2 regions of the Streptomyces sp. NBC_00466 genome follow, and region 2 is predicted to be linked to the other one. Evidence: predicted binding sites of a transcription regulator. Region 2 holds the regulator's gene; the other holds the start of a gene.

Region 1 (7,472 bases), 1.4 Mb from region 2:
GGGATCCGGGTGGGGCTGCGGGGGTCCCTCCGCGGGCCGCGCAGAGCCTTCGGCCCCGGCTCGGTGCCAGTCGGCCGGCCACCCGGGCAGACCCGGCCCCCACCCCCCGGTTCAGCTCTCCGCGCGGGCGTTCAAGTGGTGCAGCAGACGGGCCAGTTCCGCGACCTCGGTCCGGTCCCAGCCGTCCAGCTTGCGTACGTACTCGGCCCGGCGCGCGTCCCGCACCCGCCGCATCCGTTCGCGCCCCTCGCCGGTGAGCTGCACCAGGAAGGCGCGGCCGTCGCCGGGGTCCTGCTCACGGGTGACCAGCCCGAGGACCTCGAGGGACCGCAGTTGACGGCTTATGGTCGCCCGGCCGACTCCGATGTAGGCGGCCAGGTCGGTGGCCCGCTGCCCGCCCCACTCGTCGAGGCAGACCAGCAGCCCGTAGGCGGCGGCCTCCAGATCAGGGTGGACGGCGCGCGACATCTCGCCGGACGAGGCCCGCGCACGGCGCAGAAAGACGGCCAACTCCCGTTCCAGCGCCAGGAATTCATGGTCCACACCATTCCCCGGCGGGACGGGGAGTTCACTTTCAGTACCGCTGTCGTGCACGTCAGCACCCCTTACGAGCTTTCCCGATCCTGAAAGTTTCTTTCAGCGTCTGCCATCGCCGCAGCTGGGCCAGTATTTCGCAGGAGTAGACCAACGGCAGCACCCAGGCCCCCTTCCGCCGCACGGGTCTACGTGCGTAGCGTCGACATCGCTGACATGTCCACACCACGACATGCCGGCGATGACTGAGCTCTCCCAGCTCCCCCACCGAGCCTTTCGGAGGCACGCACATGCCCGTGCTCAGATCCGGAACGGCCCGACGCGGACGTATCGCCGCAGTCGGGATCCTTCTCGCCTTCCTCACCTCCCTGCTGGCCCTGCCCGGCTCGGCCTCCGCGGCCGACACCCCCGCCCGCGGCACGGCCACCATGGGGATGGGCGTCATCGCCCACGACGGCCGGGGCGGCACCCCTCGCAACACCGGTTCGGCGGTCCAGACCGAAGGCGTCGACGTCTCCGGTTACCAGGGCAACGTCAACTGGGCGACGCTGTGGAGCAGCGGCGTGCGGTGGGCCTACACCAAGGCCACCGAGGGCAACTACTACACGAACCCCTCCTTCGCCCAGCAGTACAACGGCTCGTACAACGTCGGGATGATCCGCGGCGCGTACCACTTCGCGACGCCGAACGACTCCAGCGGTGCGAACCAGGCGAACTACTTCGTCAGCCACGGCGGCGGCTGGTCCCGCGACGGCAAGACCCTGCCCGGTGTGCTGGACATCGAGTGGAATCCGTACGGCGACGCCTGCTACGGCCTGAGCGCGGCATCGATGGTCGCCTGGATCCACGACTTCGCCAACACCTACAAGTCGCTCACCGGGCGCGACGCGGTCATCTACACCGCGACCAGCTGGTGGACGCAGTGCACGGGGAACAACAGCAGCTTCGGGGCCACCAACCCGCTCTGGATCGCCCGTTACGACTCGGCGCCGGGCGCGCTGCCCGCCGGCTGGGGCTACCAGACGATGTGGCAGTACACCTCGACCGGACCGACGGTCGGCGACCATGACAAGTTCAACGGCGCGCTGGACCGGGTCCAGGCACTCGCCAACGGCTGACGCCCGCGCACCGCACCGTGACCAGCGCAAGGCCCCCGGAGTGCTGCCGGGGGCCCTGCGTTTTCCTTCAGCCGTTCTCCAGTACGGCACCGGGCCGTCAGGCGGCCGCCGGAACCCGTACCTCCGCGGGGGACAGCGCGATCTCCAGGACCTGGCGTACGTCCGTCACCGGGTGCACCTCCAGCGTGTCGAGCACCTCGGCCGGCACGTCGTCCAGATCGGCCTCGTTCCGCTTGGGGATCACCACGGTCGTGATGCCCGCCCGGTGCGCGGCCAGCAGCTTCTGCTTCAGACCGCCGATCGGCAGCACCCGCCCGGTCAGCGACACCTCACCGGTCATGGCCACGTCCGTACGGACCTGCCGGCCGGAGAGCAGCGACGCCAGCGCCGTCGTCATCGTGATGCCCGCGCTCGGGCCGTCCTTGGGCACCGAGCCCGCCGGGAAGTGGATGTGCACTCCGCGTTCCTTCAGATCCGCGACGGGCAGCTCCAGTTCGGCGCCGCGCGAGCGCAGGAAGGAGAGCGCGATCTGCGCCGACTCCTTCATGACGTCGCCGAGCTGGCCGGTCAGGGTCAGCCCCGCCGCGCCGGTCTCGGGGTCGGCCAGCGACGCCTCGACGAAGAGGACGTCGCCGCCCGCGCCGGTCACCGCGAGTCCGGTGGCCACACCGGGCACCGCCGTACGGCGCTCCGCCGGGTCCTGCGCGGACTCCGGCACATGGTGGGGCCGCCCGATCAGCGGCCGCAGTCCGGCGTCGGTGACGGTCAGCGGCAGCTCCTGCTCGCCCAGCTCGTGCTGGGCCGCGACCTTCCGCAGCAGCCTGGCGACGGCCCGCTCCAGGTTCCGTACGCCCGCCTCGCGGGTGTACTCCCCCGCCAGCTTGCGCAGCGCGGAGTCGTCGAGCGCCACCTCGCCGGGCTCCAGACCCGCGCGCTCCAGCTGCCTGGGCAGCAGGTGGTCGCGGGCGATGACGACCTTCTCGTCCTCGGTGTAGCCGTCGAGCCTGACCAGCTCCATACGGTCGAGCAGCGCCTCCGGGATGGCTTCCAGCACGTTCGCGGTGGCCAGGAACACCACATCGGACAGGTCGAGTTCGACCTCCAGGTAGTGGTCCCGGAAGGTGTGGTTCTGGGCCGGGTCGAGCACTTCGAGCAGGGCGGCCGCCGGGTCGCCCCGGAAGTCCGAGCCGACCTTGTCGATCTCGTCGAGCAGGACGACCGGGTTCATCGAGCCGGCCTCCTTGATCGCCCGCACGATCCGTCCGGGCAGCGCGCCGACGTACGTACGCCGGTGTCCGCGGATCTCGGCCTCGTCCCGTACGCCGCCGAGCGCGACGCGGACGAACTTGCGGCCCATGGCGTGCGCGACTCCCTCGCCGAGTGAGGTCTTCCCGACCCCGGGCGGGCCGACGAGCGCCAGTACGGCGCCGCCGCGCCGGCCGCCGACGATGCCCATGCCGCGGTCGGCACGGCGCTTGCGTACGGCCAGGTACTCGGTGATGCGCTCCTTCACGTCCTCCAGGCCGGAGTGCTCCGCGTCCAGGACGGCCTTGGCGCCCCTGATGTCGTACTCGTCCTCGGTGCGTTCGTTCCACGGCAGTTCGAGGACGGTGTCCAGCCAGGTCCGGATCCAGGAGCCCTCGGGGCTCTGGTCGGACGAGCGCTCCAGCTTCTCGACCTCCTTGAGCGCGGCCTCCCTGACGTACCCGGGGAGCGCGGCGGCCTCGACGCGGGCCCGGTAGTCGTCGGACTCGTCGTCCGCCTCGCCGTTGAGCTCGGAGAGCTCCTTGCGTACGGCCTCCAGCTGGCGGCGGAGCAGGAACTCGCGCTGCTGCTTGTCCACGCCCTCCTGGACGTCCTTGGCGATGGACTCGGCGACGTCCTGTTCGGCGAGGTGCTCGCCCAGCCACTGGACGGCGAGCTTCAGCCGGGCCACCGGGTCGGCGGTCTCCAGGAGCTCGGTCTTCTGGGCGAGGGTGAGGAACGGCGAGTAGCCGGAGTTGTCCGCGAGGGCCGACACGCCCTCGATCTGCTGGACGCGGTCGACGACCTGCCAGGCTCCGCGCTTCTTCAGCCAGTCGGTGGCGAGCGCCTTGTACTCCTTGACCAGCGCGGTGACGGCGCCGGGCAGCGGCTCGGGGTCGGTCTCGTCGACGTGGATCCCCTCGACCCAGAGCGCGGTGCCCGGACCGGTGGTGCCGGCGCCGATACGGACCCGGCCCCGGCCGCGGACCAGGGCTCCGGGGTCTCCGTCGGAGAGCCTGCCGACCTGTTCGACGGTGCCGAGGACGCCGGTGCTCGCGTAACTGCCGTCGAGCCGCGGAACGAGCAGGACCAGCGGCTTGTTGCCGCTGGAGCGGGCGGGAGACGCCTGGGCGGCCTCCACGGCGGCGCTTACGTCCGCGTCGGAAAGGTCCAGCGGCACCACCATTCCGGGCAGCACGACCTCGTCGTCGAGCGGCAGCACGGGCAGGGTGAGCGGTGTGGACGTGTCAGCCATGATCTCCCCTTAGGCAGTGAAGTTGAGCTATGCAGACTCAATGCCGAGAGGGGCGCTGGTGTTCCCGGGCGGCCGTTCGCTCTCAGCGATCGGGTCCGCCACCAGGTCAGGAGGCCGGAGCCGAGGCGTCGGCGGGGCTGCCGGGCTCGCCCGTGGAGGGGCTCGCGCCGACCGGTACGGACGGCTCGGACCCTGCGAGTGGAGCGGGTGCCGTGGCCGCCCGGGATGTGCGGCCGGTCCTGGCGGCGGCCCAGCGGCGCACCAGCGGCCAGCAGGCCACCCCGATGGCGAGCGACAGCGGATGGCCCCAGTCGGTGAGAGGGTCGCCGAGGGCCAGCAGCGCCTGGACGAGCGCCGTGGCGACGGCCCCCAGGAGGGGCCAGCGCAGCAGTGGCGGGAGCAGCCCGGCCAGGGCCCCGACACCGGTCATCAGTCCGAAGCTGATGCCATAGTCCAAACGGTGGAGCGAGGAGTCGGGGAGATGGCCGGCGGCGACCGCGACACCGACCGGGATCTCGGTCGCCAGAGTCGCCAGGACGTGCCCCGTCAGGAACACCGCGCCGGTGTGCAGCGCGCCTATTCGGCGCTCCAGGGCGGTGAGGACGAGCAGGAAGCCGGCCGCGGACACCGACAGCAGGCCGCCGGCTATCCACAGGGCGCTGCCCACCAGGACGAGCAGCGGGGTACGGGCCAGATGGGCCATGTCGGTACTGGAGTCGCGCAGCAGGGCGGTGACGGTGTGCGGGTCGGCGTGCTCGGCGAAGAGCGAGGTGGCGACCAGCACCAGGACGTAGACGAAGGTGAAGGGCGTTCCGGTGGGGGTGGGCAGCAGGCGCAGCAAGGGCAGCAGGGCCCGGCCCGGGCCACCGGCCGGGCGTCGCGTCCGCTGCGTGTGGTGCACTCTGTCTGTCCCGTCGGCCGTCGGTCTGTCCGTTCGACTCACTCCCCCAACGTTCACTCTCCGGGATAGCCTCCGACGGCGCCTATGACATCCACCACGCGAAGCAACCCCCGCACCCCCCGTGGCGTCCGGGGCCGGCCCGGGAGGAGACCCCCCATCGACATCAGCGACATCGGCGACGTACGCACGCTTGACCGGCGCGAGGGCCCGTACGGCGAGGTCGTGCTGCGCGAGCGCGGGGAGCACTTCGAGATCATCGCCAACGGGTGCTTCCTGATGGACACATCGGACGGCCGCTCGGAGCGGCTGCTGATCGACGCGGCACTGGCCGCACTGCCGGCCGGCCGCGACCGCCCCTCCGTGCTCATCGGCGGACTCGGCGTCGGATTCTCACTCGCACACGCCGCTGCGGACCCCCGCTGGGGCCGGATCACGGTCGTCGAACGCGAGCAGGCCGTCATCGACTGGCACCTGGAGGGTCCGCTCGCCCGGATCTCGGGAACGGCGCTCGCCGATCCCCGGACTGTGATCCTGCCCACCGATCTGGTCGCACACATGCGCGGATCCACATCGGCATATGACGCTTTGTGCCTGGACATCGACAACGGGCCAGGATGGACGGTCACCGACGACAACGGCGGGCTGTACACCGCGGACGGCCTCACCGCTTGTATGGAACGGCTCAAACCGGGAGGAATCCTGGCCGTCTGGTCGGCTCAGCCATCGGCGACTTTTGAGGAAGCCTTGCGGAATGCCGGATTCAGTGGGGTAAGGACCGAAGAGATCCCAGTTGCCCGGGGCGTGCCTGACGTGGTCCATCTCGGTGTTCGCCCTGCGTAGCCGGGACGGCGTCCGGGCATCTAGTCTGCTGACCGGCAGATGAGATCTGGACGCTTTGTCCAAGAACGCAGCTGGGACACAGCCGCGTACGCAGCAGAACGTACATTCGAGAGCGCACTTCCAGGGGCGGGCGATGGAGCAGACACACACCACCCACAACGGCGTCGCGGCCACCCCGGGCGCCCAGCGCCGGGTGCTGGTGGTCGAGGACGACCCGACAATCGTCGACGCCATCGCCGCACGGCTGCGGGCCGAGGGTTTCCAGGTGCAGACGGCAACGGACGGCCCGGCCGCGGTGGACGCGGCCCAGGGCTGGCAGCCGGACCTGATGGTCCTCGACGTGATGCTGCCCGGCTTCGACGGCCTTGAGGTCTGCCGCCGCGTCCAGGCGCAGCGGCCGGTGCCGGTCCTGATGCTGACGGCCCGCGACGACGAGACCGACATGCTGGTCGGGCTCGGTGTCGGCGCCGACGACTACATGACCAAGCCGTTCTCCATGCGCGAGCTGGCGGCGCGCGTCCATGTCCTGCTGCGGCGGGTGGAGCGGGCGACCATCGCCGCCTCGACGCCGCGCAGCGGCATCCTGCGCCTCGGCGAGCTGGAGATCGACCACGCGCAGCGGCGGGTGCGGGTGCGCAACGAGGACGTGCATCTGACGCCCACCGAGTTCGATCTGCTGGTCTGCCTGGCGAACACCCCGCGTGCCGTCCTCTCGCGCGAGCAGCTGCTCGCCGAGGTCTGGGACTGGGCCGACGCGTCCGGCACCCGGACCGTGGACAGCCACATCAAGGCGCTCCGCCGGAAGATCGGGGCGGAGCGCATCCGTACGGTGCACGGTGTCGGGTACGCGCTGGAGACCCCGGCACCATGACCGGTCCGCGGTGGGGGCGGACCTGGAGCGGTGTCCGGCCCCGGGACCTGGGCCGGGAACTGGGCCGGGATCTGGGCCGGCTGCTGGCCCGGCCCCGGCCGTGGAACCGGCAGCGCCCCTTCCCGGTCTCGATCAAGGCCAAGCTGGGCACGCTCGTGGTGGTGTCGGTCTTCATCACCACGGGGCTGCTCCTGGTGGCGCTGCGCACGAAGACGGAGCTGCGGTTCATCACGGTGTTCTCGGTGATCGCCTCGATGCTGATCACCCAGTTCGTGGCGCACAGCCTGACCTCGCCGCTGGACGAGATGAACACCGTGGCCCGGTCGATCTCGCACGGTGACTACACCCGGCGGGTCAGCGGCGCCGACCGCAGGGACGAGCTGGGCGACCTGGCCACGACCATCAACCGGATGGCCGAGGATCTGGAGGCGGTGGACCGGCACCGCAAGGAGCTGGTCGCGAACGTCTCCCATGAGCTGCGGACCCCGATCGCGGCCCTGCGGGCGGTGCTGGAGAACGTCGTGGACGGGGTGTCGGCCGCCGACCCCGAGACGATGCGCACCGCGCTCAAGCAGACCGAGCGGCTCGGCCGGCTGGTCGAGACGCTGCTCGACCTCTCCCGCCTGGACAACGGCGTGGTGCCGCTCAAGGCCGCCCGTTTCGAGGTGTGGCCGTATCTCTCGGGCGTGCTGAAGGAGGCGAACCTGG
Region 2 (7,472 bases):
TTCGCGATACGCGACATTGCGTTCTCCTTGGAACATTGGAACAGGAACATTCAGGGTCAGCCGCAGTGATTCACGGTCTGACGTGTCGTTCAACGCCGCAGCGCACCGGCGGTAACGGATGACGATCAAAGTCGCCGGGGTTCGGAGGCAGGCCCGGCGGTCGCCGCGGAAGAGGGATCGGGCCGGGCGATGACCTATTCGGGGCGATAGGCTCATTCGTGGCATCTGCCGTGCCGTCCGCGGCGCCGTACTTCTCCGTACTGGCCGGCGCCGGGCCTCCGCGAACCCCGGCCGAACCCGGCCGCACCCCCTCCCACCAGGGCTTCTCCTGCATTGCGCATAAGGCCGGGATAAAAGTTGAGTGGCCTCGACTCAGGTCGGTTGACTCCACAGGATCTGTCGTGCACTCTTGAGCCAGTTCCACTCAAGTCAGCTGGAGGATTCACCATGGCACGTGCGGTCGGCATCGACCTGGGCACGACTAACTCCGTCGTCAGCGTTCTCGAAGGCGGCGAGCCCACCGTCATCACCAACGCCGAAGGCGCCAGGACCACGCCGTCCGTCGTCGCCTTCGCCAAGAACGGCGAGGTGCTCGTCGGCGAGGTCGCCAAGCGCCAGGCAGTCACGAACGTCGACAGGACCATCCGGTCGGTCAAGCGCCACATGGGCACCGACTGGAAGATCGACCTGGACGGCAAGAGCTTCAACCCGCAGCAGATGAGCGCCTTCATCCTGCAGAAGCTGAAGCGTGACGCCGAGTCGTACCTGGGGGAGAAGGTCACCGACGCGGTGATCACTGTCCCGGCGTACTTCAACGACTCCGAGCGCCAGGCGACGAAGGAGGCCGGCGAGATCGCGGGTCTGAACGTCCTGCGCATCGTCAACGAGCCGACGGCCGCCGCTCTGGCGTACGGGCTCGACAAGGACGACCAGACCATCCTCGTCTTCGACCTCGGCGGCGGCACCTTCGACGTGTCGCTCCTGGAGATCGGTGACGGCGTGGTCGAGGTCAAGGCCACCAACGGTGACAACCACCTCGGTGGTGACGACTGGGACCAGCGCGTCGTCGACTACCTGGTGAAGCAGTTCGCCAACGGTCACGGCGTGGACCTGGCCAAGGACAAGATGGCTCTCCAGCGTCTCCGCGAGGCCGCGGAGAAGGCGAAGATCGAGCTGTCGTCCTCGACGGAGACCACGATCAACCTGCCGTACATCACGGCGTCGGCCGAGGGCCCGCTGCACCTGGACGAGAAGCTCACGCGCTCGCAGTTCCAGCAGCTCACCGCCGATCTGCTGGACCGCTGCAAGAGCCCCTTCCACAACGTCATCAAGGACGCGGGCATCCAGCTCTCCGAGATCGACCACGTCGTTCTCGTCGGTGGCTCGACCCGTATGCCGGCCGTCGCGGAGCTCGTCAAGGAGCTCACCGGTGGCCAGGACGCCAACAAGGGTGTGAACCCGGACGAGGTCGTCGCGATCGGCGCCTCGCTCCAGGCCGGTGTCCTCAAGGGCGAGGTCAAGGACGTCCTGCTCCTCGACGTGACGCCGCTGTCCCTCGGTATCGAGACCAAGGGAGGGATCATGACGAAGCTCATCGAGCGCAACACCACGATCCCGACCAAGCGTTCCGAGATCTTCACGACGGCCGAGGACAACCAGCCGTCCGTGCAGATCCAGGTCTACCAGGGCGAGCGCGAGATCGCGGCGTACAACAAGAAGCTCGGGATGTTCGAGCTGACCGGTCTGCCGCCGGCCCCGCGCGGTGTGCCGCAGATCGAGGTCGCCTTCGACATCGACGCCAACGGCATCATGCACGTCGCTGCCAAGGACCTCGGCACCGGCAAGGAGCAGAAGATGACCGTCACCGGTGGCTCCTCGCTGCCGAAGGACGAGGTCAACCGGATGCGCGAAGAGGCCGAGCAGTACGCGGACGAGGACCACAAGCGCCGCGAGGCCGCCGAGTCGCGCAACCAGGGCGAGCAGCTCGTCTACCAGACCGAGAAGTTCCTCAAGGACAACGAGGACAAGGTCCCGGGCGACGTCAAGACCGAGGTCGAGGAGGCCCTCACCGAGCTGAAGGAGAAGCTCAAGGGTGAGGACACCGCCGAGATCCGTACGGCCACCGAGAAGGTCGCCGCGGTTTCGCAGAAGCTCGGCCAGGCGATGTACGCGAACGCCGATGGCGCCGCTGCCGCCGGCGGTGCGCCGGGTGCCGAGGGCACCGAGCAGGCCACCGAGGCTCCTGACGACGTGGTCGACGCCGAGATCGTGGACGACGAGAAGGACGGCCGTCAGGGAGGCGCCGCATGACGGAGGAGACTCCGGGCTTCGAGGAGGAGCCCGACGTCCCCTCCGGCGCGACCTCCGAAGACGCCGCGTCGAAGGCCGCCGGGCCCGACTCCGGGAAGGAGTCGGAGCCGGCGGCCCCGGCAGGGGACGCACAGAACGGCCAGAACGGTCAGGACGGTCAGGACATCGCCCTCACCGCCCAGCTGGACCAGGTCCGCACCGCGCTCAGCGAGCGCACCGGGGACCTCCAGCGGCTCCAGGCGGAGTACCAGAACTACCGCCGCCGGGTGGAGCGGGACCGGGTCCAGGTCAAGGAGGTCGCCATCGCGGCCCTCCTGTCCGAACTCCTCCCGACCCTCGACGACATCGGCCGCGCCCGGGAGCACGGCGAGCTGGTCGGCGGCTTCAAGTCGGTGGCCGAGTCGCTGGAGACGGTAGCGGCGAAGATGGGCCTCCAGCAGTTCGGCAAGGAGGGCGAGCCCTTCGACCCGACGATCCACGAGGCCCTGATGCACTCGTACGCGCCCGACATCACCGAGGACACGTGCGTGGCGATCCTGCAGCCGGGGTACCGGTTCGGCGAGCGCACCATCCGTCCCGCGCGGGTAGCGGTGGCCGAGCCCCAGCCGGGCGCGCAGGCCAAGGACGACGCGCAGGACGAGGAGAGCGGTGGCCCGGACGAGGGCTGACATCAGTGACGAGGACTGACATCAGTAAGGGCTGGCATCAGTATCAGTAGCGACCGGAAGGAGGGACGTCGGGGATGAGCACCAAGGACTTCGTCGAGAAGGACTACTACAAGGTTCTCGGCGTCCCGAAGGACGCCACCGAGGCCGAGATCAAGAAGGCGTACCGGAAGCTCGCCCGCGAGCTGCACCCGGACGCCAACAAGAGTGACGCCAAGGCCGAAGAGCGGTTCAAGGCGGTCTCCGAGGCGAACGACGTCCTCGGCGACCCCAAGAAGCGCAAGGAGTACGACGAAGCGCGTGCTCTCTTCGGCAACGGCGGCTACCGGCCAGGGCCCGGCGCCGGCGGCGGCTCCTTCAACTTCGACCTGGGGGACCTCTTCGGAGGCACCCCGGGCGGGGGAACGGGGCAGCCGGGCGGCGGCGCGGGCGGTTTCGGCGGCGGACTCGGGGACGTGTTCGGCGGGCTGTTCAACCGGGGCGGCGGTCCCGGTACCACCCGCACCCAGCCGCGCCGCGGCCAGGACATCGAGTCCGAGGTGACGCTCAGCTTCACCGAGGCGGTCGACGGGGCCACGGTCCCGCTGCGGATGTCCAGCCAGGCGCCGTGCAAGGCCTGTTCGGGAACCGGCGACAAGAACGGCACCCCCCGGGTCTGCCCGACCTGTGTCGGCACCGGTCAGGTCTCGCGCGGCAGCGGCGGCGGTTTCTCACTGACCGATCCGTGTGTGGACTGCAAGGGCCGCGGGCTCATCGCCCAGGACCCCTGCGACGTCTGCAAGGGCTCCGGGCGGGCCAAGTCCTCCCGGACCATGCAGGTCCGGATCCCGGCCGGGGTCTCCGACGGCCAGCGGATCAGGCTGCGCGGCAAGGGCACCCCGGGCGAGCAGGGCGGCCCGGCCGGTGACCTCTATGTGATCGTCCATGTCGACGCCCACCCGGTCTTCGGCCGCAGGGGCGACAACCTCACCATCACCGTGCCCGTCGCCTTCACGGAGGCGGCACTCGGCGGCGAGGTCAAGGTACCGACGCTCGGCGGGCCCCCGGTCACGCTGAAACTGCCCGCGGGTACGCCCAACGGCCGTACGATGCGGGCCCGGGGCAAGGGCGCCGTACGCAAGGACGGCACCCGGGGGGACCTGCTGGTCACCGTCGAGGTCGCCGTACCGGCGGATCTCAGCGACAAGGCACGTGAGTCGCTGGAGACGTACCGCGACGCGACCGCGGGGCAGGACCCGCGCGCGGAGCTCTTCCAGGCCGTGAAGGGAGCTTGAGATGAATGGCCGCCGAGGACGCCGTGACCCTGCCATGGGTTACGAACTGACCGACGAGACCCCCGTGTACGTCATCTCGGTCGCCGCTCAGCTCTCCGGCCTGCATCCGCAGACCCTGCGCCAGTACGACCGTCTCGGCCTGGTCTCACCGGGCCGGACGGCCGGCCGGGGCAGGCGGTACTCGGCCCAGGACATCGAACTGCTCCGTACGGTGCAGCAGCTGTCCCAGGACGAGGGCATCAACCTCGCGGGCATCAAACGCATCATCGAGCTGGAGCATCAGGTCGCCGCGCTCCAGGCCAGGGTCGCCGAGCTCTCGGCGACGGTGGACGGCGCGGCGGTGGCCATGCAGCAGCGCGAGGCACAGGTCCACGCCTCGTACCGGCGCGACCTGGTCCCGTACCAGGACGTCCAGCAGACCAGCGCACTGGTGGTCTGGCGGCCCCGGCCGAAGCGGTCGCCGGAGTAACCGGAGTAGCGGGCGTAACAAGCACGATCACGAACGCGGAGGCGGCCCACCGGCACTGCTGGTGGGCCGCCTTGCGTGTTTCCGGGTCCGGGTCCGGGGTCGGTTTCGGGCCCGGATCACGGTTCGAGGATGCCGGACTGCGCGATCAGGTAGCCGAGTTGGGCGCGGCTGCTGCTGCCGAGTGCCGAGCTGAGTTTCGCTATGTGCGCACGGCAGGTGCGGACGTTCATCCCGAGCCGGCGGGCGATGGCCTCGTCGACGTGCCCCTCGACGAGCAACTGGGCTATGGACAGGCGTACGCCGGATACCCCTTCGGGGCCGGGGTCGTACGGGCTCTGATCCTGGAGTGGCACGCCACGTCTCCAGAACTGCTCGAAGACCTTGACGAGGTACTCGACCATGCCCGGATGGCGCAGCTCCAGCGCGATCTGGCGGTCATCGGTGGCCGGAATGAACGCCACGGTGTGGTCGAAGATCATCAAGCGCTCTATGAGCTCTTCGAGCGTGCGGATCTCCACCTTGCCGTCGGCGACGAGGTCCACGTACGCCAGCGTGCCGCGGCTGTGCCTGACCGTGTGCTGGTACAGCGTGCGCATGCTGATGCCGCGGTCGAGCAGGGGCCTGCCTCGCTCCAGGGCCTGAGTGAGTTCGTGCTCGCTGCGGGCGCCCCCCGGCTGGATCGTCAGCACTTCTGTCTGGCACGCCGCGGTGGCGAGATCGAGCGCCGCGTTGATCCTTCCGAACCCCTCCAGCACGGTGATGGCGTGAGTGGGCGGCGGATTCTGCGCGCTGATGGTCATGAACGGCTCGAAAGTGTCGGTCAGTTCCACAGACCGTCGTCTACGGTCCTGGATCTCCCGCTCGATCGGGTGGAGGCGCTGAGTGAGCGCGGCCGACGGCGGTACGGGGCGGAGCCAGCCCGCGTCGTCGGGGTCGGGGTGGAGCAGCGCGAACTCCAGCAGGCACGGGGCGGGGCCCACCTCGCTGCGCGGGATCTTGCCGAGGCTCAGCGCGCTGGCGTAAAGCCGTGCGCCCTCGTCGCAAAGTTCCGTAATGGCGTGAGGATGTGTCATGTTTGCGTAGCTTGTGGTCAATTCTCCACCCCCCAGGAACATGAATGTGCAGGAACATGATGCATCGTCCCTGTGGCGTTGACGTGCCTGGATGGGCAATCGTCTAGGAACGCGGGGGAGAGGAACACATCAAGTGAGGACGAAGCCCACTATGAAGAAAAAGATGCTTCGCTCGGTGCTTGCGGCAGTCTTCTCCGCAACTGTGCTTTTTGGTGCAGTAAGTGCTGCAGATCTTGGGTGGGGCAGCGCGCAGGCTACTGCCGTTCCTTCCGATCTTGGCTGGGGAAGCGTGCATGCGGCGACCCCGCTCGACCTCGGCTGGGGCGCGACCACCGATTCGGCAAGCGCATGACCGTCCCACCGGACGACAGAGTCTTCCAGCGCGAGATGGCTGTCGCCTACCGCTCCGGGTGGCATTTCATCGACCTCGTCACGGCGATCCCGCACCGTGGTGACTCGTTGATGGTCACCCTGTTCGGTGAGCCGGTGGTCGTCGTACGCGAGGACGACGGTGATGATGGTGACGTCCGCGCCTACCGGTGTCTGCGCAAACCCCGGGGCGCCCCACAGCCTGTTCGCTGTGCCGTTCGCTACGGCATGGTGTTCGTGAACCTCGACCGGCGTGACCACCAGTTGTTCGACGCCGAGCCGACCACAGCTATCCCCCGCAGTGCCTGACGCGATTCCCCCGTCGTAAAAGATCGCTCAGGTGCTTCCCCCACACAGCGGCGCCACCGTGACCTGAACACGGTGGCGCCGCTGTGCTGCGTACATGGCCCCCGCCGCCGGTCAGGCGCGGCCCATCGCCCGTTCGACGGTGATCTCGATCAGGATCCGGTCCGGGTTCTCGGTCGGTGTGCGCCCGTAGCGCTCCGCGTAACGGCGCACCGCGTCGGCGATGGCGTCCGGCTCCGTACGGATCCGCGCGCGCCCCTCCAGCGTCGCCCAGCGGCCCGGTGCCACCTGGCAGACCGCGACCCGTGCGCCCTCGGGCCCCGCGGCCAGGATGTTGGCGACCTTCCGCGACTTCTTGTTGGCGATGACCCTGGCGATCCCGGCCTCCGGTTCCCACGTCACGCCGACCGGCACCAGATGCGGTGAACCGTCCGGGCGCGGGGTCGTCAACGTGCAGCGATGGAATTCGCGCCAGAAGCTGAGGTAGGGCGGATCGGGGTTCCGTGGGTCAATGGCCATGGGCGCGAACCTACCCGGCCCCCGCTGTCCCGCCGTCCGGGGTGTGGCAGAGATCCTGTCGGCCAGGGGGCGTCGGCCCTGTGCAATAGATGTTGAGTGGCATAGACTCAACTTTATGCACGTTGCCTGAGTCATCGCTAAGTCATCACTGAGTCATCACCAGGCAGACTGAGCTTTACCGCACCGAGCCTTACGCACTGAGCCTTACGCACTGGGCATGGCACACAGCCATCGCACCGAGTCACTGCAGGGACGGACCCGCCCCGCGAGGAGGAGAGCGCACACGTGGACGCCGAGCTGACCAACAAGAGCCGGGACGCGATCACCGCGGCGAACAGCCGCGCCGTGTCCGACGGCAACCCGGACCTGACCCCCGTACATCTGCTGCTCGCCCTGCTGGAGGGGCAGGACAACGAGAACGTCGTCGACCTGCTGGCCGCCGTCGATGCGGACCAGGCGGTCATCAGGTCCGGGGCCGAGCGGCTGC

Evidence for each region. The regulator HspR, encoded in region 2, represses chaperone genes until heat shock. The targets are predictions, from matches to a motif close to TTGAGNNNNNNNNNCTCAA.
Region 1: a site for HspR is predicted at 4,175-4,193, ahead of lon (endopeptidase La). Genes of this name have one in related genera too.

The regions. Positions count from the first base shown of each region.
Region 1 covers NZ_CP107896.1:1,620,701-1,628,172, forward strand. Annotated here, with positions in the region: gene OG210_RS07090 (MarR family winged helix-turn-helix transcriptional regulator) at 112-594, opposite strand; gene OG210_RS07095 (lysozyme) at 825-1,652, shown strand; gene lon (endopeptidase La) at 1,750-4,152, opposite strand; gene OG210_RS07105 (rhomboid-like protein) at 4,259-5,053, opposite strand; gene OG210_RS07110 (spermidine synthase) at 5,138-5,893, shown strand; gene OG210_RS07115 (response regulator transcription factor) at 6,027-6,764, shown strand; gene OG210_RS07120 (ATP-binding protein) at 6,761-7,472, shown strand, end outside.
Region 2 covers NZ_CP107896.1:2,975,897-2,983,368, reverse strand. Annotated here, with positions in the region: gene OG210_RS13125 (chaplin) at 1-17, opposite strand, end outside; gene dnaK (molecular chaperone DnaK) at 448-2,310, shown strand; gene grpE (nucleotide exchange factor GrpE) at 2,307-2,978, shown strand; gene dnaJ (molecular chaperone DnaJ) at 3,053-4,249, shown strand; gene OG210_RS13105 (heat shock protein transcriptional repressor HspR) at 4,251-4,718, shown strand; gene OG210_RS13100 (helix-turn-helix transcriptional regulator) at 4,835-5,791, opposite strand; gene OG210_RS13095 (hypothetical protein) at 5,943-6,143, shown strand; gene OG210_RS13090 ((2Fe-2S)-binding protein) at 6,140-6,469, shown strand; gene OG210_RS13085 (TIGR03618 family F420-dependent PPOX class oxidoreductase) at 6,581-6,985, opposite strand; gene clpB (ATP-dependent chaperone ClpB) at 7,271-7,472, shown strand, end outside.